Beijerinckia sp. 28-YEA-48: one gene and its partners. Each later gene encodes a partner of the first gene's protein in a complex. Links are inferred from orthologs where the notes say so. Each region holds a gene or a part of one and is shown in the gene's direction. Other genes may lie near its edges. The genes, in order: secY, secA and secG.

Region 1 (9,829 bases):
CATAACCGCGGCGTTGTCATGAACCCGGTCGACCATCCGCACGGCGGTGGTGAAGGCCGTACCTCAGGTGGTCGTCACCCGGTGACCCCGTGGGGCAAGCCCACCAAGGGTAAGAAGACCCGTTCGAATAAGTCGACGGATAAGTTCATCGTGACCTCGCGTCACAAGAGCAAGAAGAAGGGCTAAGCCATGACGCGTTCGATCTGGAAAGGTCCGTTCGTCGACGGCTATCTGCTCAAGAAGGCAGAAACGTCGCGCGCCTCCGGCCGCTCCGAAGTTATCAAGATCTGGAGCCGCCGCTCCACGATCCTGCCGCAGTTCGTCGGTCTGACGTTCGGCGTCCATAACGGCCACAAGCATATCCCCGTGAACATCAACGAGGACATGATCGGTCACAAGTTCGGCGAGTTCTCGCCGACCCGTACTTTCCATGGCCACGCCGCCGATAAGAAGGCGAAGAGAGGCTGATATGTCGAAGCCGAAAATGGAACGTAAGCTCGGCGAGAACGAGGCCAAAGCGGTGGCGCGCATGCTGCGCGTCAGCCCGCAGAAGCTGAACCTCGTTGCCCAGCTCATCCGCGGCAAGAAGGTCGAGACGGCGCTTGCCGATCTTGAGTTTTCGCGTAAGCGGATCTCCGTCGAAGTTCGTAAGGCGCTGCAGAGCGCGATTGCGAACGCCGAAAACAATCATTCGCTCGATGTGGACGATCTGGTCGTCTCAGAGGCGCATGTTGGCAAGGCCATGGTCATGAAGCGCTTTCATGCCCGTGCTCGTGGTCGCGCCGGCAGCATCGAGAAGGCCTTCTCGAACCTGACGATCGTGGTTCGCGAAGTTCCTAGCGAAGCGAAGGCCTGAGGAGAGAACGATGGGTCAGAAAGTCAATCCGGTCGGTCTGCGTCTCGGCATTAACCGCACCTGGGATTCGCGTTGGTTCGCAGGGCGTGGCGAGTACGCCAAGCTGCTGCACGAGGACCTTGCCATCCGCGCGGCGCTGATGAAGGCGCTGAAGCAGGCTGCGGTCTCGAAGATCATCATTGAACGCCCGCATAAGAAGTGTCGCGTGACGATCCACTCCGCCCGTCCGGGCGTGGTGATCGGCAAGAAGGGCGCCGATATCGACAAAATCCGTAAGTTGGTGTCTAAGCTGACCGAATCGGAAGTCGTCATCAACATCGTCGAAGTGCGCAAGCCTGAGATCGATGCAACCTTGGTGGCGGATTCGATCGCTCAGCAGCTCGAGCGCCGTGTTGCCTTCCGCCGCGCCATGAAACGCGCTGTGCAGTCGGCGATGCGTCTGGGCGCCCAGGGCATCCGGATCAATTGCTCGGGCCGTCTTGGCGGTGCTGAAATCGCTCGTCTCGAGTGGTATCGCGAAGGCCGCGTGCCGTTGCATACGCTGCGCGCCGACGTGGATTACGGCGTTGCTACCGCGCATACGGCTTACGGCACGTGCGGTATCAAGGTCTGGATCTTCAAAGGCGAGATCCTCGAGCACGATCCGATGGCGCAGGATAAGCGTCAGAGCGAACTGGATGCCGGTGGTGGTGGCGGTGAACGCCGTCCGCGTCGGGAAGGTCGTGAGGGCCGCGAAGGCCGCAATAACCGCGACGCTGCGTAAGCGCCGGACGGACATCGAGAGCTTTAGTCATGTTGCAACCCAAGCGCACCAAATTTAGAAAGGCCTTCAAAGGCCGCATCCATGGCAATGCCAAGGGTGGCTTCGAACTCAATTTCGGCCAATTTGGCTTGAAAGCTCTTGAGCCGGAGCGTATTACCGCGCGTCAGATCGAGGCGGCCCGCCGCGCGATGACTCGCCACATGCGCCGTGCTGGCCGCGTGTGGATCCGCATTTTCCCGGACGTGCCCGTGTCGAAGAAGCCGACCGAAGTGCGCATGGGTAAAGGCAAGGGCGCGCCGGAATTCTGGGCCGCGCGCGTCGCGCCGGGCCGTATCATGTTCGAGATCGACGGCGTCCCCGCTGATCTCGCCCGTGAGGCGATGACTCTTGCGGCGGCCAAGCTGCCGATCAAGACGCGCTTCGTGCAGCGCATTGCCGAATAAGGGGAACGAGATGAAAACGAATCAACGCGTCTCCGATCTTCGCGCGATGACCGAGGATCAGTTGGTCGACGAAGTGATGAAGCTGAAGAAGGAGCAGTTCAACCTGCGCTTTCAGCGCGCTACCGGGCAGCTCGACAATACGTCGCGCGTCCAGGTCGTTCGCCGTGACATCGCCCGCGCCAAGACTCTAGCGGCGCAAAAGCGCAGCGCCGCAAAGTAAGGACATACGAGATGCCGAAGCGAATTCTCCAAGGCGTCGTCGTGAGCGACAAGCAGGCTAAGACGGTTGTCGTCAAGGTCGAGCGCCGTTTCACGCACCCGCTGCTCAAGAAGACCGTGCGCCGCACTAAGCACTACCATGCGCACGATGAGAATAAGGCTTACAAGGTCGGCGATACCGTCTCCATCGTGGAGTCGAAGCCGATTTCGAAGCTGAAGCGTTGGGCCGTTGTGGAAGCGGCGCCAAAAGCTTAAACGACTGGTCGAGGGAGCTTTGGCTCCCTTCAGGCGTAGTCCGGGGCAGGCAGCTGGTCCGGAAACCGATCTGAGAAGGAAGGCTTGAAGCCATGATTCAGATGCAGACCGCCCTCGATGTGGCGGATAATTCAGGTGCACGACGTGTAATGTGCATCAAGGTGCTCGGCGGTTCAAAACGCCGTTACGCCGGTGTTGGCGACATCATCGTCGTCTCCATCAAGGAAGCCATTCCGCGCGGTCGCGTGAAGAAGGGCGACGTGATGAAGGCGGTTGTCGTTCGTACAGCCAAGGACATCAAGCGCGCCGACGGTTCGGTGATCCGCTTTGATTCCAACGCCGCCGTTCTGATCAACAATCAGAGCGAGCCGGTCGGGACCCGTATCTTCGGGCCGGTTCCGCGCGAGCTTCGCGCCAAGAACCACATGAAGATCATCTCGCTCGCGCCGGAGGTGTTGTAATGGCCGCTAAGATCAAGAAGGGCGACAAGGTCGTTCTGCTCGCCGGTCGCGACAAGGGGCGTTCGGGCGAAGTCGTGCGCGTGATGCCGACCGAAGAGCGCGCCATCGTGCGTGGCGTCAACATGGTTCGTCGTCATCAGCGTCAGACCCAGACCCAGGAAGGCGGCATCATCTCGAAGGAAGCCTCCGTCCATCTGTCCAACCTCGCCGTGGCTGATCCGAAGGACGGCAAGCCGACGCGCGTTGCGTTCAAGATTCTCGACGACGGCCGCAAGGTTCGTGTCGCCAAGCGTTCCGGAGAAACGATCGATGGCTGAAGCTACGACCGAGAAGCCCGCCAAGGGCAAGGCGAAGCGCGGCGAAGCCGCAGCTCCCGCCAACCTGGCGACGGCTGAATCGCTGGCAGTGCCGAAAGGCTATCTGCCGCGCATGCGCAAGCATTACGACGAAGTCGTACGCAAGCAGATGATCGAGGAATTCGGCTATAAGAATCCCCTCGAAGTGCCGACGATCGAGAAGATCGTCATCAACATGGGCGTTGGCGATGCCGTCAACGACACCAAGAAGGTGACGACCGCTGCGGGCGATCTGGCGCTGATTTCCGGTCAGAAGCCGGTGGTGACCAAGGCTCGTAAGGCGATCTCGACCTTTAAGCTGCGCGAGAACATGCCGATCGGCGCCAAGGTGACTTTGCGCAAGACGCGGATGTATGAGTTTCTGGACCGTCTGGTGACGATCGCGCTGCCGCGCATTCGTGACTTTCGCGGCCTGAATCCGAAGTCGTTCGATGGCAATGGCAACTATGCCATGGGCATCAAGGAACACCTGGTGTTCCCGGAGATCGACTACGACAAGATCGACTCGGTTATTGGCATGGACGTGATTGTCTGCACGACGGCCAAGACCGACGACGAGGCGCGCGCCCTGTTGCGCGCATTTAACTTCCCGTTCCGGCAGTGAGGCCTGGGAAATCCCTTTCGGGTCTCAAACGCGGAATCAAGAGGTAGGCTCATGGCAAAGAAGAGCGCAGTACAGAATCAGAAGCGCAAGGAAAGGCTGGTCAAGAAGTTCGCTGGCCGGCGTGCGCGTCTGAAGGAAATCGTGAATGATGAATCCCTCAGCATTGAGGAGCGTTTTGACGCTTCTCTCAAGCTGGCGCAGGTGCCGCGTAATTCGTCGGCAACGCGTTTGCGCAATCGCTGTGAAGTGACGGGCCGTCCGCGTGCTTTCCATCGCAAGATGAAGATGTCGCGTATCGCCGTTCGGGAACTAGGCTCCAAGGGCCTGATCCCCGGACTCGTCAAGTCGAGCTGGTAAGGGAGCGAGATCATGAATGATCCTTTGGGCGATATGCTCACCCGTATCCGTAACGCACAGATGCGTCGCAAGGGCTCGGTCAATACGCCGGGTTCGCGCTTGCGCGCTAACGTGCTGGAAGTCCTCAAGGATGAGGGCTATATCCGCGGTTATTCGTCCACCGATTACGGCAATGGCCGTTCGGAGTTCGAAATCGAACTGAAGTACTACGAAGGCGAGCCTGTGATCCGTCAGATCCAGCGCGTCTCCAAGCCCGGTCGGCGTGTTTACGCCGCCGTTTCGCAGATGCCCCGCGTCGCCAACGGCCTCGGCATCACCATTGTTTCGACTCCGAAGGGCGTCATGGCCGATCATTCTGCTCGCGAGCAGAACGTCGGCGGTGAAGTGCTCTGCCGGGTCTTCTGAGCGAGGACGGATCAACATGTCTCGTGTCGGCAAGAAGCCCGTCACCATCCCGTCCGGCGTCACCGCGAAGGTCGATGGCCAGAACGTCGCCGTCAAAGGCGCCAAGGGCGAACTGAAGTTCGCGGCTCCTCCGGAGATCGCTGTTACCCTCGATGGTAGCGCGATCAAGGTCGATCCGCGTGGCAATTCCAAGCGTGACCGTGCCATGTGGGGCATGTCGCGCGCCATGATCGCCAATCTGGTGACCGGCGTGACCAATGGTTTCGAGAAGAAGCTCGAAATCACCGGCGTCGGTTACAAGGCGGCCGTGGTTGGCAAGACCCTGCAGCTGTCGCTTGGCTACAGCCACGACGTCAACTATCCGATCCCCGCTGGCATCGCGATCGTGACGCCGCGTCCGACCGAAGTGGCGATCTCGGGTATCGATCGTCGTCAGGTTGGCCAGGTTGCCGCTGAAATCCGCTCGCTGCGTGGTCCGGAGCCCTATAAGGGCAAGGGCATCAAATACGCTGGCGAATTCATCTTCCGCAAGGAAGGCAAGAAGAAGTAAGGAGACGCAGCGATGGCGAATACCAATCAGGTCGCCGCCCGCCGCAAGGCGCGCGTCCGCCGCTCGATCCGTGCCCGGGCTTATGGCAAGCCGCGTTTGTCCGTGCATCGCACGTCCAAGCAGATCTATGCGCAGATCATCGACGACGAGAAGGGTGCGACGCTCGTCGCGGCCTCTTCGCTCGAAAAGGATCAGCGTTCGGCTCTCAAGACCGGTGCGAACGTGGATGCCGCTAAGGCGATCGGCAAGTTGATTGCCGAGCGCGCCAGCAAGGCGGGCATCAAGGAAGTCGTGTTCGATCGCGGCTCCTATATGTTTCACGGCCGCGTCAAGGCGCTGGCCGAAGGGGCGCGCGAAGGCGGCCTCGACTTCTAAGTGTTTCCCGCGCCAGGTGGTGCGGGCGATCCCAGCGAGCGGTTCAATGAGAACCGCGCAAGTGACGGAAAGAGAATATGGCAAGAGATTCTGAAGGCGGTGGCCGCCGCGATCGCGATGACCGCGATAGCGAGTTCGTCGACCGTTTGGTGCACATCAACCGCGTCGCCAAAGTGGTGAAGGGCGGCCGTCGTTTCGGCTTCGCCGCGCTGGTTGTTGTCGGCGACCAGAAGGGCCGGGTCGGTTTTGGCCACGGCAAGGCGCGTGAAGTGCCGGAAGCTATCCGCAAGGCGACGGAAGCCGCCAAGCGTGGCCTGATCCGCGTGCCGCTGCGCGAAGGTCGTACTCTGCATCATGACGTGCGTGGCCGCCACGGTGCGGGTCGCGTTGTCGTGCGTGCCGCTCCGGCTGGTACCGGCATCATCGCCGGCGGTCCGATGCGCGCTGTTTTCGAGACGCTCGGTGTGCATGACGTTGTCGCCAAGTCGCAGGGGTCGTCAAACCCCTACAACATGGTGCGCGCCACGTTCGATGCGCTGAAGCATGAAGATTCGCCGCGCACTGTTGCCGCGCGCCGCAATCTGAAGGTTTCGGTTCTGCAGTCGCGTCGCCAAGGCGTCGACGCCGACGCAACTGACGCGTGAGGAGGGCAGTCACATGGCAAACTCTTCCAGCAAGCAAATCACGCTCGAACAGCTTAAGAGCCCGATTGGGCGTCCGCTCGAACAGCGCGCGACTTTGAAGGGCCTCGGCCTGAATAAGATCGGCCGTCGCTCTTCGGTTGAGGACACTCCGGCTGTTCGCGGCATGGTCGCAAAAGTTGCGCACCTCGTGCGCGTCGTCGACGGCAAGTAAGGAGTCCGGGCGATGAAACTCAACGACATTCGGGACAATCCCGGTTCCTCTCAGGAACGCACCCGCGTCGGCCGTGGTATCGGTTCCGGCAAGGGCAAGCAGGCCGGCCGCGGCGGCAAAGGCCAGACCGCACGTTCAGGCGTGCGTATCAAGGGCTTCGAAGGTGGTCAGATGCCGCTGCATCGGCGCCTGCCGAAGCGCGGCTTCACGGCTCCGTTCAGCACTGATTACAACGAGGTCAACGTTGGCCGCGTGCAGCAGGCTATCGAAGCTGGCAAGCTCGATGGCGCCAAGACGGTGACCCTCGAGGCGCTGATCGCGGCGGGCGTTTGCTCGAAGGCGCGTGACGGTGTGAAGCTGCTCGGCAGCGGCGAATTGAAGGCGAAAGTGGCCTTCGAAGTGGCCGCTGCGTCGAAGTCCGCCATTGCGGCCATCGAAAAGGCGGGCGGCAGCGTTAAGCTCTTGAACGAAGCCCCGGCCGAAGGCGCTTGATCCGCAGTTTTGCGGGCTTTTCAATCAAGCTCAGAACCGCCATATGAGTTCGGACGGGGCGTAAGGTTAAGGCCTTTCGCCCCGTTCCCGTGTTCTAGGGTAGATCACGTTTCGATCGAAACGCGATTTGCCGAGAATCTCGAGTTTGACGCGTCTTCATTGCGTTTGGCGATTCCGCCAAACTTTGAAACGCTATAGAGACAAATGCATTTCGACGCCTGTCCTGGCGTCATCGGAGCGAAAATATGGCATCGGCAGCCGAACAGCTCGCAGCCTCCATCAACTTTTCGGCCATCGGCAAGGCCGAGGAACTGAAAAAGCGAATCTGGTTCACCCTCGGCGCGCTGATTATTTATCGGCTCGGCACGTATATCCCGCTACCCGGCATTGATCCGGTCGCTTTCGAACAGAGCTTCACTGGCCGCCAGCAAGGCGTGTTGGAACTGTTCAATATGTTTGCCGGTGGCGCTGTGCAGCGCATGGCTATCTTCGCTCTTAACATCATGCCTTATATTTCGGCATCGATCATTCTGCAGCTTCTGACGTCAGTCGTACCCTCGTTCGAGGCGCTGAAGAAAGAAGGCGAGCAGGGCCGTAAGGTTATCAATCAATACACGCGCTATCTGACGGTGGTGCTGGCGGTTTTCCAGGCCTGGGGTATTTCCATCGGTCTGCAAGGGCAGGAGGGCGTGGTCGCCCATCCCGGTCTGTTCTTCCAGATCTCGACGGTGATTTCGCTGGTCGGCGGCACCATGTTCCTGATGTGGATTGGTGAGCAGATCACCGCGCGCGGCATTGGCAACGGTTCTTCGCTCATCATCTTCGCCGGTATCGTCGCGGCTTTCCCATCGGCCATCGTTTCGACCTTGGAATTGGGTCGGCAGGGCGCTTTGAACACCGGCCTGATCATCTTCGTGATCTTGATGGCGCTGCTCGTCACCGCGTTCATCGTCTTCATGGAGCGGGCGCAGCGCCGGTTGCTCATCACCTATCCGAAGCGTCAGGTCGGCAACCGCATGTACGAAGGTCAGACTTCGTTCCTGCCGCTGAAAATCAACACCGCCGGTGTCATCCCGCCGATCTTCGCCTCGTCGCTGCTGTTGCTGCCAACGACCTTGGCGAATTTTTCAACGCCGGACGCAACCGGCTGGCTGGCGACGGTCAATGCTTATTTTGCCCATGGCCGGCCGCTCTACATGCTGTGCTATATCGGCCTGATCGTGTTCTTTGCCTTCTTCTATACCGCCGTCGTGTTCAATCCGACCGAGACCGCGGACAATCTGAAGAAGCATGGTGGCTTCATTCCGGGCATCCGGCCGGGCGAGCGCACCGCTCAATATATCGACGAAGTGCTGACTCGAATCACGGTGATCGGCGCCGCCTATCTCGCGGCTATCTGCCTGTTACCTGAAATGCTTATTTCCTACGCAGCGCTGCCGTTCTATTTCGGTGGAACGTCGCTCCTGATTGTCGTCAGCGTGACGATGGATACAGTGGCGCATATCCACGGACATTTGCAGGCTCAACAATATGAGGGCCTGGTGAAGAAGGCGAAGCTGCGGGGTAGAAGGCGATGAGATTGATTCTGCTTGGTCCGCCTGGAGCCGGTAAAGGCACGCAGGCTGAGCGGTTGATGAAAAAGCACGGAATCCCGCAGCTCTCGACAGGAGATATGCTGCGGGCGGCCGTGAAAGCGGGGACGCCGGTTGGCCTGAAGGCTAAGGCCCTCATGGATGCGGGCAGTCTGGTGCCCGACGAGATCGTGGTCGGCATCATTGCCGATCGGCTGAATGATGACGATGCTCACAAGGGCTTCATTCTTGACGGCTTTCCGCGCACGGTCGCGCAAGCCGAGGCGCTCGACAAAATGTTGGCGCAAAAGGATATGGCCCTCGATAGCATTGTTGAGCTGAAGGTTGACGAGGCCGCTTTGCTGGCCCGGATCGAAAAGCGGGCTCGGGAGACCGAGGCAGCGGGTGGCACGGTGCGCGCCGACGACAATCCGGCAGCCTTTAAGATCCGGCTGGACGCCTATCGCGATCTGACGGCTCCGGTTTCGGCCTATTATGCCAGTCATGGTGCGTTGAAGGTCGTCGACGGTATGGCCGCTATCGACAGTGTGTCGCAGGCGATCGACGAGGCCCTGTCGGCCAAGGCTTAGTCTGTCTGGCATAACCCGGTTTCCGGGCTTGACAGCCGGCTTTTTGCGTTGACGAGGGCGCTCATAGTCCTTATATGAGCGCTATCATCGAAACCGAATGGTCCGGTGGCCTCTGGCATGAGGCTGCGGGACCGTTTGCACGTTGGAATCCCCTGCATGGGCCGGCCTCCACCGGACGCAGGATAACCCAGTGCCAGCTACGGCTGGCCGATATGGAGAGAGCAATGGCGCGTATCGCCGGTGTAAATATTCCCACGAACAAGCGTGTTATCATCGCGCTGCAGTACATTCACGGTATTGGCGCCAAGAACGCCGGTGAGATCTGCGAGAAGGTCGGTATCCCGGCCGAGCGTCGCGTGTCGCAGCTGACCGACGCGGAAGTGCTCCAGATTCGTGAAACCATCGACCGCGATTACATGGTCGAAGGCGATCTGCGTCGTGAAGTGGCCGTCAACATCAAGCGCTTGATGGATCTGGGTTGCTATCGCGGTCTGCGTCATCGTCGCCAGCTGCCGGTTCGTGGCCAGCGCACGCACACCAACGCCCGCACCCGTAAGGGCAAGGCGAAGCCAATCGCCGGCAAGAAGAAGTAATTTCGTTTTAGCGGCGCCTTTCACGGCGCCGCTTTTTGCCGGTTTACGCCGGCCAACATTGAGCCCTAGCGCCTGGAATCACGG
Region 2 (10,336 bases), 3.9 Mb from region 1 along the record:
ATCAGCGCCTTGGCACCGGCATCGCGCAAACGATATTCGATCGCATCGATGCCAAACAACACCGCCAGCGGCACGGCGATGGCGCCGAGCTTGTAGAGGGCGAGATGCGCGACGGCGACATCGCTCATCTGCGGCAGCAGGATCGCGACGCGATCGCCGACCTTCACACCGCGCGCGATGAGCGCCTGAGCGAGACGATTGGAACGCTCGCGCAGGGCGCCATAGGAGACCGGCGCGAAATCGTCGCCACGCGCTTCCAGAATGGCGACGCGATCGGGCTCCCGCGCCGCCCAGCGATCACAGGTCGCAACGCCCATGTTGAAGCGCTGCGGCATGCGCCATTCGAAGGCGCGGATCAGCCGGTCGTAGTCGCGGATTTCAGGCAGCATCAAGCTTGGATCAGCTCCGGTAATCGCCGTTGATGGCGATATATTCCTTTGTCAGATCGCAGGTCCACACGGTGCCGCTGGCCTTGCCAACGCCGATATGGACACGCAGCTCGATCGCTTCGCCCCTCATATAGGTCGACACCTTCGCCTCGTCGTAGGAAGGATCGCGCAGGCCCTTGTGAGCAACGCGGATGCCGCCGAACCAGATGGCGAGCTTATCGCGATCAGCCTTCTCGCCCGCCTTGCCGACGGCCATGACGACGCGGCCCCAATTGGCGTCTTCGCCAGCGATCGCCGTCTTCACCAGCGGTGAATTGGCGATGGCGAAAGCCACCTTCTTGGCCGCTGTAGCGGTGGCCGCGCCCTCGACGATCACTTCGACGAACTTGCGACAACCCTCGCCGTCGCGCACCACCTGATGGGAAAGATCGAGCAGCACGGCATCGAGCGCCTTGCGGAATTCCAGCAAGCGGCGATCGGTGGCGCTGGCGATTTTCGGTGCGCCGCGCTTGGCGGCAGCTCCCGTGGCGAACAGCATCAGGCTGTCGGAGGTCGAGGTGTCGCTGTCGACGGTGATGGAATTGAAGCTGCCCTGCACCGACTTCGACAGCATGGCCTGCAAGGCCGCGGCGGCGATCGGCGCGTCGGTGAAGACATAGGACAGCATGGTCGCCATGTCGGGCGCGATCATGCCGGCGCCCTTAGCGATGCCGTTGATGGTGACTTCGACGCCGCCGATTTTGGCGCGCGCCGTGGCGACCTTCGGAAAGGTATCGGTCGTCATGATCGCGCGAGCGGCGTCGAGCAGACCATCCGGCGACGCCTGCTTCACCAGCTTGTCGAACACGCCCTTGAACTTGCTGGCGTCGAGCGGCTCGCCGATGACACCGGTCGAGGCGAGGAAAATCTCGCCCAACGGCGCGCCGGTGGCCTTGGCCGCCAGTTCGGCGGTGAATTTCGCCTGCTGCAGACCGGTCTTGCCGGTGAAGGCATTGGCATTGCCGGAGTTGACGACCAACGCCCGCGCCTTGCCGCCCTTCAGCTTCGAGCGGCACCATTCGACCGGCGCCGACGGGCATTTCGACCTGGTGAAGACGCCGGCCGCCTGGGTGCCTTTGTCCATCAGCGCCAGCATCACGTCGGTTCGGCCCTTGTAGCGGATGCCGGCCGCGGCGGTGGCGAACCGCACGCCCTCGATGGCGGGCAGTTCAGGATAGGATTTCGGCGCAAGCGGAGACACGGCGACGGACTGGGCCATGGAATTTTCCGGATTTCGGCCACGAAGGCCAGTTGGGCGAACGCCGCACTCCAAAACCGATCCGGCGCGCCAAAGCAAGAGGCAGAACCGGTTTCGGCGCGCCTATTTCTTTGGCTGCTCGGGTTTGGCGGCATCCGGCGCGGCTTGCGCCGGCTTGGCATCCGCCGTCATGCGCTCGATCTTGGCGGCGCTGCGCAGCTTCATGATCAGGTCCTGCTGGGCGCGCTGGACGACATATTGCGTCACCTGATCCTTCACCTGCTCGAAGGGCGGGAAGCTCTTGGTGCGCTTTTCCTCAACCTTGATGATGTGCCAGCCAAACTGGCTCTTCACCGGCTCGGAAATCTGGTTCGGCTCCATGGCGAAGGCCGCATTGGCGAATTCCGGCACCATCTGGTCCTTGGTGAACCAGCCGAGATCGCCGCCCTGGGAACCGGGGTCGCGCGACACTTCGGTCGCCACTTTGGCGAAATCTTCGCCGTCGCGCACGCGCTTCAGCGCCGTTTTCGCCTCCGCCTCGGTCTGCACCAGGATGTGACGGGCTCTGATCTCCGGCTCGCTGGTCTGCGCCTTGGCCGCCTGATCATAGACCGCCTTGAGGGCGGTGTCGGTCACAGCTTCCTTGCCCAGATTGGCGAAAAGCGTCTCCATCAGGGCCCGTTCGCGCATATATTTCAGCCGGCGCTGGAATTCGGCGCCATCGCCAAGCTTGTCGGCGTCGGCCTTGCGGGCAACCAGGATCATGTCGATCAGATAGTCGACCACATAGGCTTCGCGCTCGGCGCCTTGCAATTGGGCCGGTAAAGTGGCCCCAATGTCGTCCAACGCCAGTTTGACGTCATCGTCGGTGACTTCCTGACCGTCCACCTTGGCCAAAACCTTGGCTGTAGCCGGGGTGAGCCCTGCCAGAAAAATAGCAAGGCCGGCCGCGCCAAGCCACGGCCTAAAACGGTGAAATGTCATAGAAAGCTCCAGTAACGGCCATAGGATGGTAGGATTACTGAACCCACAATCTGTCAATTCCGTGAGTCGGACAAGCGAACGTCCCGCCTGCGCCGATTGGCCCGCCACTTCAAAGCACTCGTTTCATTGACAAGGGTGTACCCCGATCTTATTTCTCGCCCGTTTTGCGGCTCTCTGCCAGCTTCCCGCTGCGCCCGAGAGCACACCGCCCGACGCCTGGGCAGCGGAACAAGCTACAGCCGCCCGCTCGCCTAGAACGGCTCGCCGGATCAGAAGGGTTTTTGAATGTTCGCCGCCATCGCGAAAAAAATCTTCGGCTCCGCCAATGAGCGACGCCTGAAGCAATATGCGTCCAAGGTCGACGCCATCAACGCGCTGGAACCCGAAATCGCTAAGCTGAGCGACGACGAACTGCGCGCCTCGACGGAAAAATTCCGCGCCGAGCTCGCCACCGGCAAGACCCTGGACGACCTCCTGGTTCCGGTTTTCGCCACCGTCCGCGAAGCCGCCAAGCGCACCCTCGGCCAGCGCCATTTCGATGTGCAGCTGCTCGGCGGCATGGTCCTGCACGAAGGCTCCATCGCCGAAATGCGCACCGGTGAAGGCAAGACCCTGGTCGCCACCCTCGCCACCTATCTCAACGCATTGGCCGGCAAGGGCGTCCACGTCGTCACCGTCAACGACTACCTCGCCCGCCGCGACGCCGAATGGATGGGCCAGATTTACCGCTACCTCGGCATGACCGTTGGCATCATCGTCCACGGCATCGACGACGAGCAGCGCGCCACCGCCTATGCGGCCGACATCACCTACGGCACCAACAACGAATTCGGCTTCGACTATCTGCGCGACAACATGAAGTATGAGTTGGCGCAGATGGCCCAGCGCGGCCACAATTTCGCGATCGTCGACGAAGTCGACTCCATCCTGGTCGACGAAGCGCGCACGCCGCTGATCATTTCTGGCCCGTCCGAAGACAAGTCGGATCTCTACAACTCCATCAACAAGCTGATCCCCAACCTGGTGCGCGCCGATTACGAAATCGACGAGAAGCAGCGCACGGCGAATTTGACCGAAGCCGGCAACGAGCACATCGAGCAATTGCTGCGCGAGGCCGGACTGATCACCGATACGTCGCTGTACGACGCCGCCAACGTCACCATTGTCCATCACGTCCAGCAGGCGCTGCGCGCCCACACGCTGTTCCAGCGCGACAAGGAATATATCGTCCGCAACGACGAAGTCGTCATCATCGACGAGTTCACCGGCCGCATGATGCCCGGCCGCCGCTTTTCGGAGGGCCTGCATCAGGCCCTCGAAGCCAAGGAACATGTTACGGTTCAACCCGAAAACATCACCATGGCTTCGATCACCTTCCAGAACTATTTCCGCCTCTATAAGAAGCTTGCTGGCATGACCGGCACGGCGGCGACCGAAGCCAACGAATTCGCCGAGATCTACAAGCTCGACGTGGTCGAAATCCCGACCAACCGGCCGGTTTCGCGCATCGACGAAGACGACGAGGTTTATCGTTCGGCCGAAGAAAAGCTGAAGGCGATCGTCCGCGAAATCGAAGCGGCCAATGCCAGCATGCAGCCGCTGCTCGTCGGCACGACCTCGATCGAGAAGTCCGAACAGCTGGGAGAGTTTCTCAGCAAGCAGGGCTACAAGCAGATCAACTTCGACGATCCCAAGCAGCTCTCCAAGCTCTATGCCGCCGCCAACGCCGGCAAGCCGGCGAAACTCTACGCCATCCTCAACGCCCGCTTCCACGAACTGGAAGCCTATATCGTTGCCGAAGCCGGCGTGCCGGGCGCCATCACCATCGCCACCAACATGGCTGGCCGCGGCACCGACATTCAGCTCGGCGGCAACGTCGAAATGCGCGTCGCCCACGAGTTGAAGGACGTCACCGATCCGCAGCAGCGCGAGACGCGCGAAGCCGAGATCCGCAGCGAAATCGCCGCGTTGAAGGAAAAGGCCATCGCCGCTGGCGGCCTCTACATCATCGGCACCGAGCGTCACGAAAGCCGCCGTATCGACAACCAGCTGCGCGGCCGCTCCGGCCGTCAGGGCGACCCGGGACGTTCAAAGTTCTTCCTGTCGCTGCAGGACGATTTGATGCGCATCTTCGGATCCGAACGCATGGATTCGATGCTGACCAAGCTCGGCCTCAAGGATGACGAAGCCATCGTCCACCCCTGGGTGAACAAGGCGCTGGAGAAGGCGCAGCAGAAGGTCGAGGCGCGCAACTTCGACATCCGCAAGAACATTCTCAAATACGACGACGTGATGAACGACCAGCGCAAGGTCGTCTTCGAGCAGCGCCGCGAAATGATGGCGCAGGAAACGCTGGAAGAGACCGTCCACAACATGCGCTCCAATGTGGTGGACGAACTGGTCCGCAAACACGTCCCGGCCGATTCCTATCCCGAGACCTGGGATATCCCCGGCCTCACCGAAGAACTGAAAAACATTCTCAGCATCGAACCTCCCGTCGGCGATTGGGCGAAGGAAGAGGGCATCGACGGGGAACAGTTCAACGAGCGCATCGAGAAGGCGGCCGATACCGCCTATGCCGAGCGCGTCGAGAAGAACACGCCCGACGTCATGCGCTATGTCGAAAAGCAGGTCGTGCTGCAGGTGCTCGACCATTACTGGCGCGAACATCTCGTGCAGCTCGATCACCTGCGCCAGGTCATCGGCTGGCGCGGCCTCGCGCAGCGCGATCCGCTCAACGAATACAAGTCGGAAGCGTTCGACCTGTTCAACTCCTTGATCACCCGCTGGCACGAAACCGCGACCCAGCAGCTGATGCGCGTCGAAGTCTCGTTCGAGCCGGGCGCCAACCAGGATCCACTCGCCGGACAGGGTTACTCCGATCAGCCGCCGACGGCGGAAGATCTGGCCGCGATCGAGGCCATCAACGCGCAGATCGCCTCCGGTGAATTCTCCGCGACGGCCCTGGCGCCACTCTCCGCTCCGGTCCTTGCGGCGCCACGCAATCCCGACGATCCATCAAGCTGGGGTAAGGTCGGTCGCAACGAAGTCTGCCCCTGCGGCTCCGGCAAGAAGTTCAAACATTGCCACGGCGCGCTGGTCTGAGCTGACGTTCAGCATCACCGCCACATGATTGAGCCTCGGTTCTGATGAGCAGAACCGAGGCTTTTATTTTGCGGTGATTGAAAGCGCGGGAACCGTCAGGCTGTGACCATCATCTGATGGCGTCGCCGGTACGTTTCACCAACTCCGGATCGACGCGAATACCCAGGCCCGGGCACCCCGATGAACCGTGTATGAACGCCGCTGCCACGCTGCGTTCAGCAAACATCTTCTAATGTCGTCTCATCGCTTCAGTGACCTGCGGGTTTGGCAGAACTGAAACCGACACAGGAGATTTGCATGAGCTCGATTATCCGCAAGACCGTAACCGCCGCCGTCGCTGCCCTGGCGTTGGGTTCTGCGATGGTCGCTACCTCGACTTCGGCCGACGCTGGCTGGCGCGGCCGTGGCGGTTGGGGTGTCCCTGTCGCCGCTGGCGTGATCGGCGGCCTGGCGCTCGGCGCGATCGCCGCGCAGGCAGCGCAGCCGCGCTACTACGACGCCCCCGCTTATTACCCCGTGGCTGAGCCGCAGGCCTATTGCTACGTCGACCGCCGTCCGGCCTACAACGCTTACGGCGACTTCATCGGCTGGCGTCCGGTTCGCGTCTGTAACTAATCGCCAACCACGGCGTCACTGATCGTCGGTCCTGAACTTTACCCCGCCCCGCACCGCACAGGACCGTCGCAGCCCCTCCGGATCACCCCGTCCGGAGGGGTCTTTTTATGCGCCGCGCTATAGCGTTTCAAAGCTCGACGGAATCGTCGAGCGCCATGAAAGCGCGTCCAAATAAGAGGATCTAAGCAAAGAAAATGCCGCTGCCCTTGAGAGACAGCGGCATGCAAAATCCGACAAATTTCAAAGCTTCAGCGCGCCAGCGTCCCAGCCGGCAGCGGCTGCTGCGCCCCAGCGATGACTTGCGGCAGAGCCGACGTCTTCTGCCGTGGATCGACGATCTTGGAATTCTGCTCCGGTTGCTGCGCCGGCTGCTGGCGCGAAGACGAACGCGCTGCGGGCCGGACGGACGGGCGCGCGACAACCGGCGTCACCGCAGGTGTTGTCGAAGGCGTGGTCGACGCCGTCGTATCGGCGGACGTTGCCGGCGACGCGGCTTGCTCGTCGGCCTTCAGAATGTCGCCGATCCCCATCCAGCGCTGATAGAACGGCTTGTCGGTGGAAGCCGTGGCGGGCGCAGCGACAGGAGTGGCGGGCGCGAAAGCGGTGGCGGCGGGCACGGCCGGCACCGGCTGAACCGTTGAGCGGGCGACGGCCGTTGTTGCAGGCTGCGGTGCGGCGGCGGGCTGGGTCGCCTCCGGCGTCACCTTGGCGACGGCAGTGCGCGGCGCGGGCGCCGGCTTACCCTTCTCATCAAGAGCGATTTCAACCGGCCCGGCGGCGAGCGCCTCTGGCCGGCTGACCATGGAAACATGGGCGAACTGCGGGTTCTGGCCGCCGTCCGAATAAACCACCTTCACCGGCTTCACGCCGCTGGCGACGAGATCGGCGACTTTGGCTTCCTGGTCGCGGCGGCGTTCGGCGACAAGCGCGCTCACGTCCGCGTCTTGCACAGGCGCGCAACCAGCACCGTTCATCGAAGCCGAACCAAAAGCGTAGCGGCCATTACAGACGGCCACGCGCGGCTCGCGCTTGGACACCTCGAACTGGTCGTAACCTTCCTTGATTTCTTTCCAGAACGGCATGTTCGGATCGATACGATGCTTGGCGAGATTTTCCGGCGTCATGCGGAATGGCATCGACTGCATCTGGATGGCCTGCTGGCCACCGGAGAAAGCCTCGCGCGCGATCGCATAGATTTCGGCGATCTGTTCGTCGGTCATGGAGAAGCAGCCGGCCGACGAGCAGTCGCCATGCACCATGATCATGCTGCCGGTATAACCATGCGCCCGGTCATAGGCGTTGGGATAGCCGACATTGAACGACAGATAGTAGTTCGAATTCGGATTCATCTGCGCCGGCGTGATCGAATAGAAGCCTTCCGGCACCTGCCGGTCGCCTTCGCGGCGCTTTGGACCAAGCTGGCCGGACCAGCGGCACATCGGATAGGTCTTGAGATGAACGTAAGAGCCGTCAGCGGTCTGCTTCCAGATCTCGAGCTCGGACTCTTTCTTATAAGTCCGGATGAGGATCGGCGCGTTCTTCGACGAGCCCTTGGTCTGGATCAGCGCCAATGTCTCGGCCGGAATCGGCTGATAAGCCCTGGCACTGCGCAACCCGCCAGAATCCTGGCAGGCGGCAAGCACGCCGGCGACCACGAGCGCCGCCGCGATTTTCATCGCTTTCGCCGAAGTGGCGCTGGAAGCAAACTTCTTCAAAGTCATTGCGCAGCAAATCCGTCTAAACGGCGTTAGGAAAATTAAGCGGCCCGAACCGATTTACGGCCGTTATCGTTACACGCAGGTTACTGAGGCTGGATCGAATTCCCGGATAGGGTAAACGATATGTTAACTGTGCGGCGTCCTAGGGCAAAGGCGCATCAACAGAAACGCCTTCGCCAACCCATCAAAGCCGGCGACCGATCGCCAGAAACTTCTCTTCACGAGCCAGCCTGATCGCCTCTGGCGGCATGTTGTCCATGCTGCGCAGCGACGTCTCGATGGCATCGCCAGTCCACTGAATAGCTTTCTCCGGATCGCGGTGGGCACCCCCCATCGGCTCCGGCACGATGGCATCAATGATGCCGAATTTCAGCAAATCTTGGGCAGTAATCTTCATATTCGTCGCCGCATCCTGCTTGCGGGCGCTATCGCGCCACAGAATCGACGCCGAGGCTTCCGGCGAAGCCACTGTATAAATGGAATGTTCCAGCATCAGCACGCGATTGGCCGTGGCAATGGCGACGGCGCCGCCCGATCCGCCTTCCCCAACAATCACCGAAATATTCGGCACGCCGAGCTGCAGACAGGCATCGGTGGAGCGCGCGATGGCCTCGGCCTGGCCCCGCTCCTCGGCATCGATGCCAGGAAAGGCGCCGGCCGTATCGACCAACGAAATGACCGGAATGCCGAACCGGTCGGCCAATTCCATCAGCCGCACCGCCTTGCGATAGCCTTCCGGCCGCGCCATGCCGAAATTGTGCCGGAGCCGGCCTTCCGTGTCGGAGCCCTTTTCCTGGCCCATGACACAGACCGACTGGCCGCGAAAGCGGCCGAAGCCGCACACGATGGCTTCATCCTCGGCAAACTTGCGATCGCCGGCGAGAGGCGTGAAATCCTCGATCAGGCCTTTGATATAATTGCCAAAATGTGGGCGGCTTTGATGCCGCGCGACCTGCGTCTTCTGCCACGGCGTCAACTTGCCGTAGAGATCGCCGAGCGCCTTGGCGGCCTTGGCCTCAAGCTGCGTCAGTTCATCGCCAATGGCGATGCTGCCATCGCGATCGGCGACGGCGCGCAATTCGTCGACCTTGGCTTCAAGTTCGGCGACAGGTTTTTCAAAATCCAGATAGGAACGCATCGGCACCTGGGAAACTGAGCTATGGAGCGTTTTGCAGTTTGACCAAGTCAGTTAACCGGCCAAACGCCACAAAGACGTGTCAAAACAAAGAGCCGAGGCAAAATTACGGTTTTATCGCAATTTGCTCTGGGGTTGGCTCGGCGCGCGGAAACTGGCCTCCAGCCCCCTCGAAGTCAAGAAGATAGGCTCGGAAATGGACCTATTCGGACGGATCGTCGGCCAGCGGATGCAGGTCGCGCACCATGGCTTTCGTCCGCTCGTCCAGCACGTGGGTGTAAATTTGTGTGGTCGAGATGTCGGCGTGGCCCAAAAGCTCCTGAACCACCCGCAAATCGGCGCCGTTTTGCAATAAATGGCTGGCGAAGGCATGGCGCAGCACATGTGGGCTGATGCGGGCGGCGGCGATGCCGGCGGCCGCCGCCGTGGTTTTCAGGTCCCGGGCGAAGGCCTGGCGGGTCAGATAACCACTCTCGCTGTCGGCGGGAAACAGCCAGGGTTGAGTCGCCTGCCCGGGGCGCAGTTCGTCAAACAGCGCCCGATAGGCCGCCATCGCCTTTTGCGCCACGTCCGAGGTCGGCACGATCCGCTCGCGCCCACCCTTGCCACGGATGGTGAGCCATTGCTGCCGCGACGCCGCGCTCAGCGGCAGCGACACCAGCTCCGACACCCGTAGCCCGGTCGCATAGAGCAATTCCAACAGGCAGGACATGCGCGCCGCCCGCAGCCTCTCGCCGGCCGGGCGGCTAGGATCGTCGAGCCCCTCCTGCGCCACCTGCAACAGCCGGTCGACATCGGCGACCGTCAACACTTTCGGCAGCGGCCGGCCGGTTTTTGGCGCATCGATGATGATGGTCGGATTGTCGTTGCGGCGGCCTTCCGCATGCAAAAACTTATGGAATTGGCGGATGCAGGAAAGCCGTCGGGCGGCCGAGGTCGGCTTTAAGCCGCGCGCCGAAAGATCGGCCAGATAGGCCTGGACACCGGTGCTGTCGACATCGCCGGGCGATAGGCCCTGCTCGATGAGAAAGCCAAGATAATCTTCCAGATCGCGGCCATAGGCATCGAGCGTGTTCTTGGCCGCGCCGCGCTCGGCCGCGACCATTTCCAGAAATTGGCGAGCAAGAGTGGTGGCGGGAAGCGCGCGCATGGG
Region 3 (9,817 bases), 1.2 Mb from region 1 along the record:
AATTCATCTCGCAATGGACACCGAGCGAAGCGCTGACGCCGGCGTCGGCCATCATTTTGATTTCGTCGTCGCCGCAAAAACAGCAATGCACGAAGGTCATATCGTCGCCGAGCACGCCGGCTTCGTGCATCTGCGCGATGGCACGCACGCCGCCATTGCGCGCATAGGCGCCCATGTGGATGGTCGAGCGAATGGCGAGGTCACGCGCGACACGGAGGTCATCGAGCCAGACCTCGCGCTGCGCCATTTCCGGCCCGCGCCCCGCCATGGCGAGCGTCAGCAGCTGATCGTCGGACGAGAAATATTGCTGCCGCAGCCGGCGGATGTCCGAGGGGTGCGTCCGCTGGCTGCTGAACATCCATGAGTCGCCCTCTACCAGCGGCCAGCCATGGCCAAAGACGCCGCGAATGCCGGCGTCGCGCAGGCCGAAGATGGCGGCGTCGGAATGCTCCGGGCTGTTTTGCACATGCGACCAGTCGAGCATGGTGGTGATGCCGCTCTCCAATGCCGCGACGGCGCCGAGCAGCGTGCCGACATAGACGTCTTCCGGCCGATAGGCAGCGCCCTTGGCGCCGAGCATTTCGCGGAAATAGATCTGCGGATCGATCTCCGCATAGCGATGGCGGACGCAGGTCTGCCAGGTGTGGCGATGGGTATCGACGAAGCCGGGCACTATGATCATGCCGCTGGCGTCAATACGCTCAGCCTGCGGCGCGTCGATCTGCGGCGCGACGGCTGTGATGCGTTCGCCCTCGATCAGGATGTCGCCTTTGCGCAGATCACCGATCGAAGGATCCATGCTCAGGATCCAGCCGCCGCTCAACAGAGTGGGTTGTTTCTCCATGCTCATTACCTCAGCCATGTATTGAGCTGCGCTTCAACAGCAGCGAGCTGGTTGGCCTGTGTACTGGCCCAGGCCACATAGCCGTCGGGCCGCACCAACAGGCCTTTGACCTCATCCAGGGCCTGGGGTACGCGTCCAAGGCAGACGCGATGAACGGCGATCGGCCGCCCGGCGACGGGCAGGGCGTCGAACTGTCGGCCGTAGCCTTCGAGATCGAGCAGCACGAACTGGCGATCGCGCAGCATTTCGGTGATGCGCGTCGAGCGGCCATCGCGCGTCATCACATCTACGTCGGGGCAGCGCGCGCCGGTTAGCGGATGGCTGCCGGAGGCGCTCGGATAGGGCGCTTCGAGCCCGGAGAGTTCCAGCACCAGCTTGCGCTGTACGTCAGGCAGCGGCAGCAGATGTTCGCTGAAGCGTCGCTTCATCGCCACGCCCTCCGGCCCGAAATTGAATTGTAGCACGCATTGCGTCTTCACGCTTTCGAGCAAGGCGTGCATGACCGGCAGGCGCTCGGTATCGTAGCTGTCGAGCGTGCTTTCATCAGCGAGGCCCTTGACCACATGGGCGAGCTTCCAGCCGAGATTGAAGGCATCCTGCAGGCAGAAATTCATGCCAACGCCGCTGGCGGGATAGTGGATGCGGGCGGATTCACCGACCAGGAAGACGCGGCCCTCGCGTAGGCGCGGTACGGCCCGCAACTGATCGTCGAAGCGCGACGCCCAGCGAAAGCCCTTGATACCAAAGTCGCTGCCAAGCACGTCGCGCAGGCATTGCAGGGCTTCTTCCAGCGTCACCGGCTCGTCTTTTGCCGCGTGGCGGCGGTCGCGATGGACGATGTTGAAGCGGGTGATGCCATCGCCAAAGGCATAGCCGCGCGCCCAACCCATTTCGTTGTCGTTGCCGATCGGCCCTGGCCATGGCGCTTGCAGTTCCGCATCAATGACAATGCCGCGAAACGTGCCCGATGTGCCTTCGAAGGGAAGGCCCAGCTGCGCGCGCACCACGCTGCGGCCGCCATCGGCACCAATCAGATAACGCGCCTTCAAGGTGGAGATCGCGCCGGACGTATCCGCGACATCCACTTCGACGCTGTCGCTTTGCTGCCGAAGCGTGCGCACTTCAGCGCCCCAGCGTAGCTCCGCGCCGCTTTCAAGCGCCCAGCCTTGCAATATCTCCTCGGTGATATTCTGCGGCAGGCCGAGCCCGAAGCCGAACCGTGTTTCCAGATATTTCCATTCGATTGGATCGAAGCCGGCCCAGATGTGCGACTTGCGGAAGGGGAAGTCGGTGATCTGGCGGGCTCGTTCGATGAAGCGCTCGGCGATGCCGCGCGCATCGAACAGTTCCAACATGCGGGGCAGGATCGTGCCGGCGCGTGATTGCACGCCTTCCACCCGTCGCTCGAGAACAAGGGTTTTGACGCCCGATGCCGCCAGTTCCGCCGCCATGGTCAGGCCCGAAGGCCCGCCGCCGACGACGATCACATCCCACTCCATCTGCATCTCCTTGGCCTTGGCCTTGCTCCTTGGTCTTCGCTCAGGCCGCCGGTGTCTGCGCGAGCGCAGGGGCCGAGGCTTGCTCCTGCCGCAGCAGCGCGGTGTAGAGCCAGATGGCTGCGATCAAAGCGATCGCCCCGGCGCAGGCGAAGACCAGCACCATGGCGCTCGCCAAGGCGTTGGGACCGGTGCCGTAGAGCTGCTGCGCAACGAAGGCGATGAGGGTGGGGCCAAGACCCTGACCCATCAAACCATTGAGCACGAGCACTAGCGCCATCACGAGCCCCACCGAATGCGCCGGCACTGTCCGGGCAACGATGGTCGAGCCGACGGCGAGATAGGTCGTCGAGCACAGCACCACCAAAGCATCGAAGAACCAGAACCAGCTGATCGTGTTGGAAAGACACAGGGAGATGGTGAAGGCGGTCAAAGTGATGGTGACGATGATGCCGACGAGAGCGGCCGACGAGGCGCGCCTGCCGGTCGCCTTACGATCCATGGCCAGTCCCGCCAACCACAGACCGAGCGGGCCGATGGTCAACAGCATGCCGCCTTGGATGAGGCCGATCTCTTTTATGCCGAGATGAAACTGGCGGGTGACCACCGTGGGGATCCATGTCGCCAGGGCAAAATTGATCATGGCGTTCATGACCGAAAAGACGAGCAACGGAATGAAAATGCCCTTGCGCGCCATGAGATAGTTGGCGACGGCCGAGACGGCGGGCTTGTCGCTCTTGCCGGTGTTGCTCGGGCGGCCCGGGTCCTTGTTGAGGAATATCAGCAGAGCAATCGGCAGGCCGGCGAGACCGATGATGAAGAGCGTCGCCTGCCAGTGCGAAACCTTGCCGATGATCGGCAAGGAATTGATGCCGGCCGCTTCGATGGCGCTCATCAATGGCCCGCCGAGAACCAGCGACAGGCCGGTGCCGAGCATGATCGCCATCGTATAGACGGAGAGGGCGCGTGCCCGGCGGCTTTCCTCGACGCCATCGCGGATCAGCGAATAGGAGGCGGGTGGGATCAGCGCTTCGGCGGCACCGACGACGATGCGTGCGACGACGAGTGCGAGGAAGACGGAGGCTGCCGCATTGGCGGCGAGCGCCAACGACCAGATCAGGACGCCCACCACGATGATGAGGCGGCGATCGAAGCGATCGGCCAGCCAGCCGGCTGGCAGCCCCACCAGGATGTTGGCGATGGCGAAAGCGGCGCCGATCAGAAAGCTGATCTGCACGTCGCTGATGCCCAGATCGGCGCGGATCGGCCCGACCATCAGCACCAGAATGTTCTTGTCGATCTGCGCCAGCATGGTCACCACGGTCAATGTGGCGACGAGGCCCCATTGTGACCAAGGCGAGTAAGCGCTGCCGGTATCCCTCATAGCCGCCCCTCCGATAGGCCTCCCGGCCGTTATGCGGCGGACTATTGGCGACAGCTCAGTATTTACAAAATTAATTGTTTCAATATTCTACATTTAACAAATAAATGGAGCTGCCTCGTGCGTTTCAACAAGCTCGACCTCAACCAGCTCGTCGTACTCGACACCTTGCTGGCCACGCGCAGTGTCGGCCGTGCCGCCGAACAGCTGTTCTTGAGCCAGCCGGCGACGAGTTGCGCGCTCGCCCGCCTGCGCGATTATTTCGAAGACCAGCTGTTGGTGCCTGTCGGCAAGACGCAGGTACTAACGCCCCTGGCTTTGGAATTGACCAAGCCGGTACGTGACGTGCTGATGCAAATCCAGACGATCACGCAGGTGCGGCCTTCTTTCGATCCAGCGACATCGGAGCGGCGCTTCGTCATCGAGTCGTCGGACTACGTCATGGGCGTGTTTCTCTCTGAAGTGACGCGCCGCGCGGCGCGGATCGCGCCACTGGTGCAGTTCGATCTGCGTGTGAAGTCGGCGCAGTCGCCGGAGCGGCTGGAGAGCGGCGAGGTGGAATTGCTGATCACGCCGGAGTTCTCAACCGTGCCAGGCCATCCAACCGAAACACTGTTCGAGGATTCATTCTCCTGCGTGGTCTGTGCCGATTATAAGCCCGCCGGTGGCGCGCTCACCGCCGATCACTATTTCGAGGCTTCTCACGTCGCGGTCGAGTGGGGCGGGGGACGCCGTGTCACCATCGATGCGCAACTGCTGTCCATTGGCAAGCGGACGCGCCGCCAGGATATCATCGCGCCAAGCTTCACGCTGGTGCCGGAGTTCGTCATTGGCACATCGCGGATCGCGACCCTGCCAACGCGGCTGGCGCGGCAATTGGCGCAACGCGTGCCGGTACGCGTGCTGCCATGCCCGGTCGAGATTCCGCCCTTCGCCGAAAAGCTGCAATGGCACAAATATCAGGAGCGCGATCCGGCTATCGCCTGGCTGCGCTCACTGTTTCGCGAAGTGGCCGACGCCATGCCGCCGATGGAAGCGCCGAAGCCTCCTGCCACCAGCACGCGTCGCCGGAAGGTCGCGGCCTAAAGTTCGCCATCGATAGATATTCGGCACGACGCCGTACGATCGCGTCGCGCAGCTTGCTGCCGTGGGTCTGATCGGAGTTGCTACTGTGATGAAGCCATGAATATATGGAGGTACGTGTCGTCAATCGCTGATAGGTCAATGCCGGACACATCTCTTCCTTCGCTGGCCGTATTCTATACCGTCTGGAATCGTGGCGATTTGTTCTCTGTAAGCCTAGCTTCGTTGTTGCCTCGCCTTGAGGGCGTCGAAGCAGGTATATGGATCTTTGACAACGGGAGCGACCGTGAAACCAAGCGCGTGATCGAGAACGTTTCGTGGGACCGCCACAGTATTTTCAAGATCGCATTTCCAAGAAACATGGGTATTCCGTATGCGCTGAACGTATTCGGTTCAGCGGTCACGCAAGCCTCTACCTTCGCCTGTCATAACGCTCCGGATTATGTCGCGATCTTCGATGGCGATATGTTTTTCAAGCATTCGCTCAGGTCATTGATAGACATTCTTGCAGGGGACCCAAGCGTAGCTATTCTGAGTGGGCATGACTCCGTGGAGCACGCGGCTTCCGAAAGACATGTTTTCCATATCGGCAGCCAGAAGGTTATCGGCAAGACAAAGAAAGCTGAGCGTGGTTGCTTCTATCTGATGAGAACGGAAACGCTGCTGGAGTTTTTACCACTCCCTCATCACACGCCATACGATATCGATTGGCAGATGACGATCTTGCACGAACGGTCTTTAGCGAAAACTGGCCGCAGACTTCTTTGTATTGATAGTTCGGTTCATCTCGGATTGTTTGATAGTACTTGGAATACTGACGACGTACCAGCCAGTCACGAACAAGTGTTTGAAATTATCGCCGTGCTTGAGGACCAGAAGTTGATGACAAAGTCGCGGTACGAGCGCGCATTGGCGTATATCAGTAAAGGCAATCTGCCTATCGAGCTCATGCCGGCCAAGAAATCGCCATGGCGATTTCCCTGGTCGATACATCGATGAGACAAAAGGAACATGGACGGGCCGCTCTATCGGGCAAATCCATAACTTAAAGTTTCGCCGTCGACAGATATTCGGCACGCCGCCGCGCGATCGCATCGCGCAGTTTGTGGCCATAGGCCTGCATCTCTTCAGTCTCATCCTTCGTCAGGCGATTGTTGATCGCCTCGATGGTGCTCGGCCGCGTCTTGGCGCGTTGCCACCAATCCTGTACGCGCGGTCGCTCGGCGATCCAGATGTCGAGTAGGTCGAGATAGGCGAGGCGGGCGACATAGGGCACCATGTTGATGTCGCCCAGGGTATAGGATGATCCGACCAGCCATGGACCGCCTTCCGCCAGCGCTACGTCCATCGCCTTGAAGGCTTTCTCGAAGTGGCCGATGGCCTGAAACACATAGGGGCTTTCGACGCCATGTTCGTAGGTCGATAGAAATCTGGCGCGCCGCTCCGGATCACCGACATTGGTGAAGCGCACCTGCCGTTGTTCCTCGGTCATGTTCTGCATTTTGTAACGGAAATGCGCTGAGAAGCTGATCTCGCGCGTCGCTTCGAAAATCTGCTCGTCGATCAGTTTCGACCACAGTCGCATGCGCGTGCGTGAAAAGGCATCGGCGGGGATCAGCGGCTTTTGCGGATGGGTCTCGTCGAGATATTCGCAAATGAGCGTCGACTCGACGACCGCATTGCCGCCATCGACCAGGGTTGGGACCACGCCCTTGGGATTGAGCTTCAGATATTCCGGGCTGTACTGCTCGTTGGTGAACAGATTGACGTTCTGCATCTCATAGGGGATCGCCTTCTCGTCGAGAGTGATGAACACCTTCTGGGTGCAGATGGAATTGCGAGCCGTGTAGAGTTTAAGCATCGTTTCCTCGCCAACTTGCTGCGGCCCTTCGGGGGCGCTACGACAGTCTCAACAAACAAAAGTTGCTCGGCAATGACCGGCAGGGGGAAATATGAGCAAGGTCAAAAAAACAGGCTTTTTAGCGTCTGCATTTCGCGCGATCGCCTTTCTGAGTGCGGCGATCGCCTCGTCCGCCGTCTCGGCGGCGGATTATCCGGCCGGTCCCATCCGGATCATCATCGCTCTCCCGCCAGGGGGCAGCGCCGACACGATCGCGCGCTATTTCGCCGAACATCTGAACCAGCGCTTCAAGCAGACCGTCATCGTCGAGAACCGGCCCGGTGCGGATGCGTTGATCGGGCCGACCTATGTGGCGCGCTCCAAGCCCGACGGTTTGACGTTGCTGTTCACGACGCCCTCGTTGCCGACCTTCCGCGCCTTGTTCAAAAATCCGGCGACCGATCCGGAAAAGGACCTCGTGGCCATCGGGCAGGTGGTGGAGAGCCCGTATTTCATCGCCGTGCCGGCCAGTAGCCCGGTCAAGACCCTGCCGGAGCTTCTGGCGCAGGTGCGCGCCAATCCGGGCAAGTTCAACGCCGGGGTCTTCGCCGCCGGCAACCGCCTCACGGTCGAAAGCTTCAAGCGTGGCTACGGCCTCGACATGGTCACGGTGTCCTACAAGGGCGAGGCGGCGGTGGCCGCGGCCTTGATGGCGGGGGAGGTCGGTCTTGGCATTGCCACGGCGGTGACGACCGTCGCGCCCGCCAAGGAGGGGAAACTGAGAATTCTCGCGGTGACGGGCCAGAAGCGCGCGCCAACCCTGTCAGATGCCCCGACAGTGGCCGAATCGGGCGCCACGGGGTTTCAGCCAGGATCGATCTGGTTTGGCCTCCTGGCGCCGGTGGCGACGCCCAAGGAGATCGTCAAAACCCTGTCCGACGAAATTTTCGCCTTCACCAGCCGGCCGGAATTACCTGCCAGGCTGGAGCCGTTCGGTTTTGTTCCGGCACCCACATCAACAGCTGATTTTACCGCTCTGATGGCCCGGGAGGCGCGCAACGCCATTGAATCGGCCAAGGCAGCGGGGATCGAGCCGCAATAGGGTTTCGCAACAGGGTTTCCCTTGGCCCTTGCATCGTGTAAGAGCCGGCACCAAGTGACAGGCTTGCAGGCGGTGTTTTGCCGCCAGACCCCGGAATTTTCATGGATACGGTACTTATCGTCATTCACCTTATGGTTGTGATCGCGCTTGTCGTGGTGGTGCTGCTGCAGCGCTCCGAGGGCGGCGCGCTCGGGCTTGGTGGTGGCTCGGGCTTTATGACGGGCCGCGGCCAGGCCAATGCGCTGACCAAGGCGACGGCCATTCTTGGTACGATTTTCTTTCTGACTAGCTTGGCTTTGACAATTCTGGCGAATATCCATCGCGCGCCGGGCTCTGTTCTGGATGGCGCCCAGCCGGCCAGCCAAACTGCTCCGGCCCAGCCCGGCCAGGCGCCGGCGCCCGGCGGCTCGTTGTTTGATCAGTTGCAGCGGATGGAGACGCCGGCGGCACCGCCAGCTGCTCCGGCCGCGCCGCAGCCGCCCCAGCCGGGACGGTAAGCGGTTCGAGATTTCAAGAAGGGGCCGGTTCGCCGGCCCCTTGCTTTTGGACGGTCGTCTGAACACGGCTGTGTATATCCCGTGGGGTGGTACGAAAGTCCTCCCCGAATCGATCACGAAAGGATAGGTCTCGGTTCCCATGGCGCGGTACGTTTTCATCACCGGCGGCGTGGTCTCCTCGCTCGGCAAAGGTTTGGCATCGGCGGCCCTGGGGTCGCTGCTGCAGGCGCGGGGCTACACGGTCCGCCTGCGCAAGCTCGATCCCTATCTCAACGTCGATCCGGGCACGATGAGTCCGTATCAGCACGGCGAGGTTTTCGTCACCGATGACGGCGCTGAGACCGATCTCGATCTCGGTCACTACGAGCGTTTCACCGGCACGCCGGCGCGCAAGTCCGACAACATCACGACGGGCCGGATCTATCAGGAGATCATCGCCAAGGAGCGGCGCGGCGACTATCTCGGCGGCACCGTCCAGGTGATTCCGCACGTCACCAATCACATCAAGGAATTCGTCCTGGAAGGGAATGACGGCGTCGATTTCGTTCTGGTCGAAATCGGCGGCACCGTCGGCGACATCGAGGGCCTGCCGTTCTTCGAGGCGATTCGCCAGCTCGGCAACGATCTGCCGCGTAATCACTGCATCTATGTCCATCTGACCTTGCTGCCCTTCATCCCTTCGGCGGGCGAGTTGAAGACCAAGCCGACTCAGCATTCGGTGAAGGAGCTGCGCTCGATCGGCATTCAGCCCGACATTCTTCTGTGCCGCACCGATCGCGAGATCCCGCGCGAGGAACGCCGCAAGCTCGGCCTGTTCTGCAACGTGCGCGAGAGCGCCGTGATCGAGGCGCGCGATGTCGGCAATATCTACGACGTGCCGCGCGCCTATCACGAAGCCGGGCTCGACCGCGAAGTGCTCGCTGCTTTTGGCATCGAGCCGGCGCCCAAGCCCGACATGCGTCGCTGGGCTGGGGTAGAAGAGCGCATCCACAATCCCGAGGGCGAAGTCACCATCGCCATCGTCGGCAAATATACCGGCCTCAAGGATGCCTATAAGTCACTGATCGAGGCGCTGGCCCATGGCGGCATGGCCAATCGCGTCAAGGTCAAACTCGACTGGATCGAATCGGAAGTGTTCGAGAAGGAAGATCCGGCGCCCTATCTCGAAGGCGTCCATGGCATTCTCGTGCCGGGCGGCTTTGGCGAGCGTGGCTCCGAAGGCAAAATCCTGGCGGCGCGTTTCGCCAGAGAACGCAAGGTGCCGTATTTCGGCATTTGCTTTGGCATGCAGATGGCGGTGATCGAGGCGGCGCGCGCCTTGGCTGGTATCGACAAGGCGAGTTCGACCGAATTCGGCCCGTCATCCGAGCCGGTGGTTGGGCTGATGACCGAATGGATGCGCGGCAACGAGCTCGAGCAGCGCCACGCGGAAGGCGACCTGGGCGGCACCATGCGCCTCGGTGCTTTCAAGGCGAGCCTGAAGCCCGGTTCGAAGATCGCCGGCATCTATGGCACCACGGATATCTCCGAGCGCCATCGGCACCGCTATGAGGTCAACACGGCCTATCGCCAGC

What was found.
Region 2: the proteins of secY (region 1) and secA are in contact, whole or in part, in a crystal structure (PDB 3DIN), measured with the Thermotoga maritima proteins. The link is inferred for Beijerinckia sp. 28-YEA-48 from one-to-one orthologs. Residues at the interface, in WP_004081795.1 of Thermotoga maritima: Glu108, Gly109, Glu110, Glu111, Ala236, Glu237, Arg238, Arg239, Ile240, Thr241, Ile242, Gln243, Tyr244, Ala245, Arg246, Arg247, Val248, Thr249, Gly250, Arg251, Arg252, Val253, Tyr254, Gly256, Ala257, Ser258, Thr259, Tyr260, Leu261, Pro262; in WP_004082002.1 of Thermotoga maritima: Glu261, Ala262, Arg263, Lys300, Ala301, Arg302, Thr303, Ile304, Ile305, Leu323, Tyr324, Asp325, Pro326, Val329, Ser330, Tyr333, Ile336, Lys340, Phe345, Val349, Glu363, Phe364, Tyr374, Ser375, Gly376, Gly377, Glu393, Ile395, Thr482, Ser483.
Region 3: secY (region 1) and secG share a complex: the UniProt entries of both Escherichia coli proteins name them as parts of the sec protein translocase complex. The link is inferred for Beijerinckia sp. 28-YEA-48 from one-to-one orthologs.

The regions. Positions count from the first base shown.
Region 1 is NZ_FNSI01000001.1:737,191-747,019, forward strand. What follows is about bases 6,513-9,402. They hold secY (preprotein translocase subunit SecY), read left to right. Parts: upstream 6,513-7,236; coding sequence 7,237-8,568; downstream 8,569-9,402. Other genes in these bases: rplO (50S ribosomal protein L15), read left to right, coding at 6,513-6,991; BLW50_RS03520 (adenylate kinase), read left to right, coding at 8,565-9,152; rpsM (30S ribosomal protein S13), read left to right, coding at 9,377-9,402. Outside these bases: rplB (50S ribosomal protein L2), read left to right, coding at 1-186; rpsS (30S ribosomal protein S19), read left to right, coding at 190-468; rplV (50S ribosomal protein L22), read left to right, coding at 470-856; rpsC (30S ribosomal protein S3), read left to right, coding at 867-1,619; rplP (50S ribosomal protein L16), read left to right, coding at 1,649-2,062; rpmC (50S ribosomal protein L29), read left to right, coding at 2,073-2,282; rpsQ (30S ribosomal protein S17), read left to right, coding at 2,294-2,536; rplN (50S ribosomal protein L14), read left to right, coding at 2,629-2,997; rplX (50S ribosomal protein L24), read left to right, coding at 2,997-3,314; rplE (50S ribosomal protein L5), read left to right, coding at 3,427-3,957; rpsN (30S ribosomal protein S14), read left to right, coding at 4,009-4,314; rpsH (30S ribosomal protein S8), read left to right, coding at 4,327-4,719; rplF (50S ribosomal protein L6), read left to right, coding at 4,736-5,269; rplR (50S ribosomal protein L18), read left to right, coding at 5,282-5,644; rpsE (30S ribosomal protein S5), read left to right, coding at 5,722-6,288; rpmD (50S ribosomal protein L30), read left to right, coding at 6,302-6,499; and 2 more genes. UniProt on the Escherichia coli protein: The central subunit of the protein translocation channel SecYEG. Consists of two halves formed by TMs 1-5 and 6-10.
Region 2 is NZ_FNSI01000001.1:4,654,220-4,664,555, reverse strand. Bases 2,519-5,915 are described here. They hold secA (preprotein translocase subunit SecA), read left to right. Parts: upstream 2,519-2,895; coding sequence 2,896-5,715; downstream 5,716-5,915. Other genes in these bases: BLW50_RS21900 (peptidylprolyl isomerase), read right to left, coding at 2,519-2,610. Outside these bases: BLW50_RS21910 (AMP-binding protein), read right to left, coding at 1-389; bifunctional glutamate N-acetyltransferase/amino-acid acetyltransferase ArgJ, read right to left, coding at 400-1,647; more of BLW50_RS21900, read right to left, coding at 1,750-2,518; BLW50_RS21890 (hypothetical protein), read left to right, coding at 6,013-6,330; BLW50_RS21885 (L,D-transpeptidase family protein), read right to left, coding at 6,579-8,051; BLW50_RS21880 (acetyl-CoA carboxylase carboxyltransferase subunit alpha), read right to left, coding at 8,233-9,186; BLW50_RS21875 (site-specific tyrosine recombinase XerD), read right to left, coding at 9,386-10,333. UniProt on the Escherichia coli protein: Required for protein export, interacts with the SecYEG preprotein conducting channel.
Region 3 is NZ_FNSI01000001.1:1,951,141-1,960,957, reverse strand. The notes cover bases 6,668-9,545. They hold secG (preprotein translocase subunit SecG), read left to right. Parts: upstream 6,668-7,847; coding sequence 7,848-8,243; downstream 8,244-9,545. Other genes in these bases: BLW50_RS09220 (CTP synthase), read left to right, coding at 8,383-9,545; BLW50_RS09230 (Bug family tripartite tricarboxylate transporter substrate binding protein), read left to right, coding at 6,757-7,746. Outside these bases: BLW50_RS09260 (amidohydrolase family protein), read right to left, coding at 1-844; BLW50_RS09255 (FAD-dependent monooxygenase), read right to left, coding at 850-2,343; BLW50_RS09250 (MFS transporter), read right to left, coding at 2,384-3,724; BLW50_RS09245 (LysR family transcriptional regulator), read left to right, coding at 3,842-4,807; BLW50_RS09240 (glycosyltransferase family A protein), read left to right, coding at 4,946-5,803; BLW50_RS09235 (glutathione S-transferase family protein), read right to left, coding at 5,850-6,665; more of BLW50_RS09220, read left to right, coding at 9,546-9,817. UniProt on the Escherichia coli protein: Subunit of the protein translocation channel SecYEG. Overexpression of some hybrid proteins has been thought to jam the protein secretion apparatus resulting in cell death; while this may be true it also results in FtsH-mediated degradation of SecY.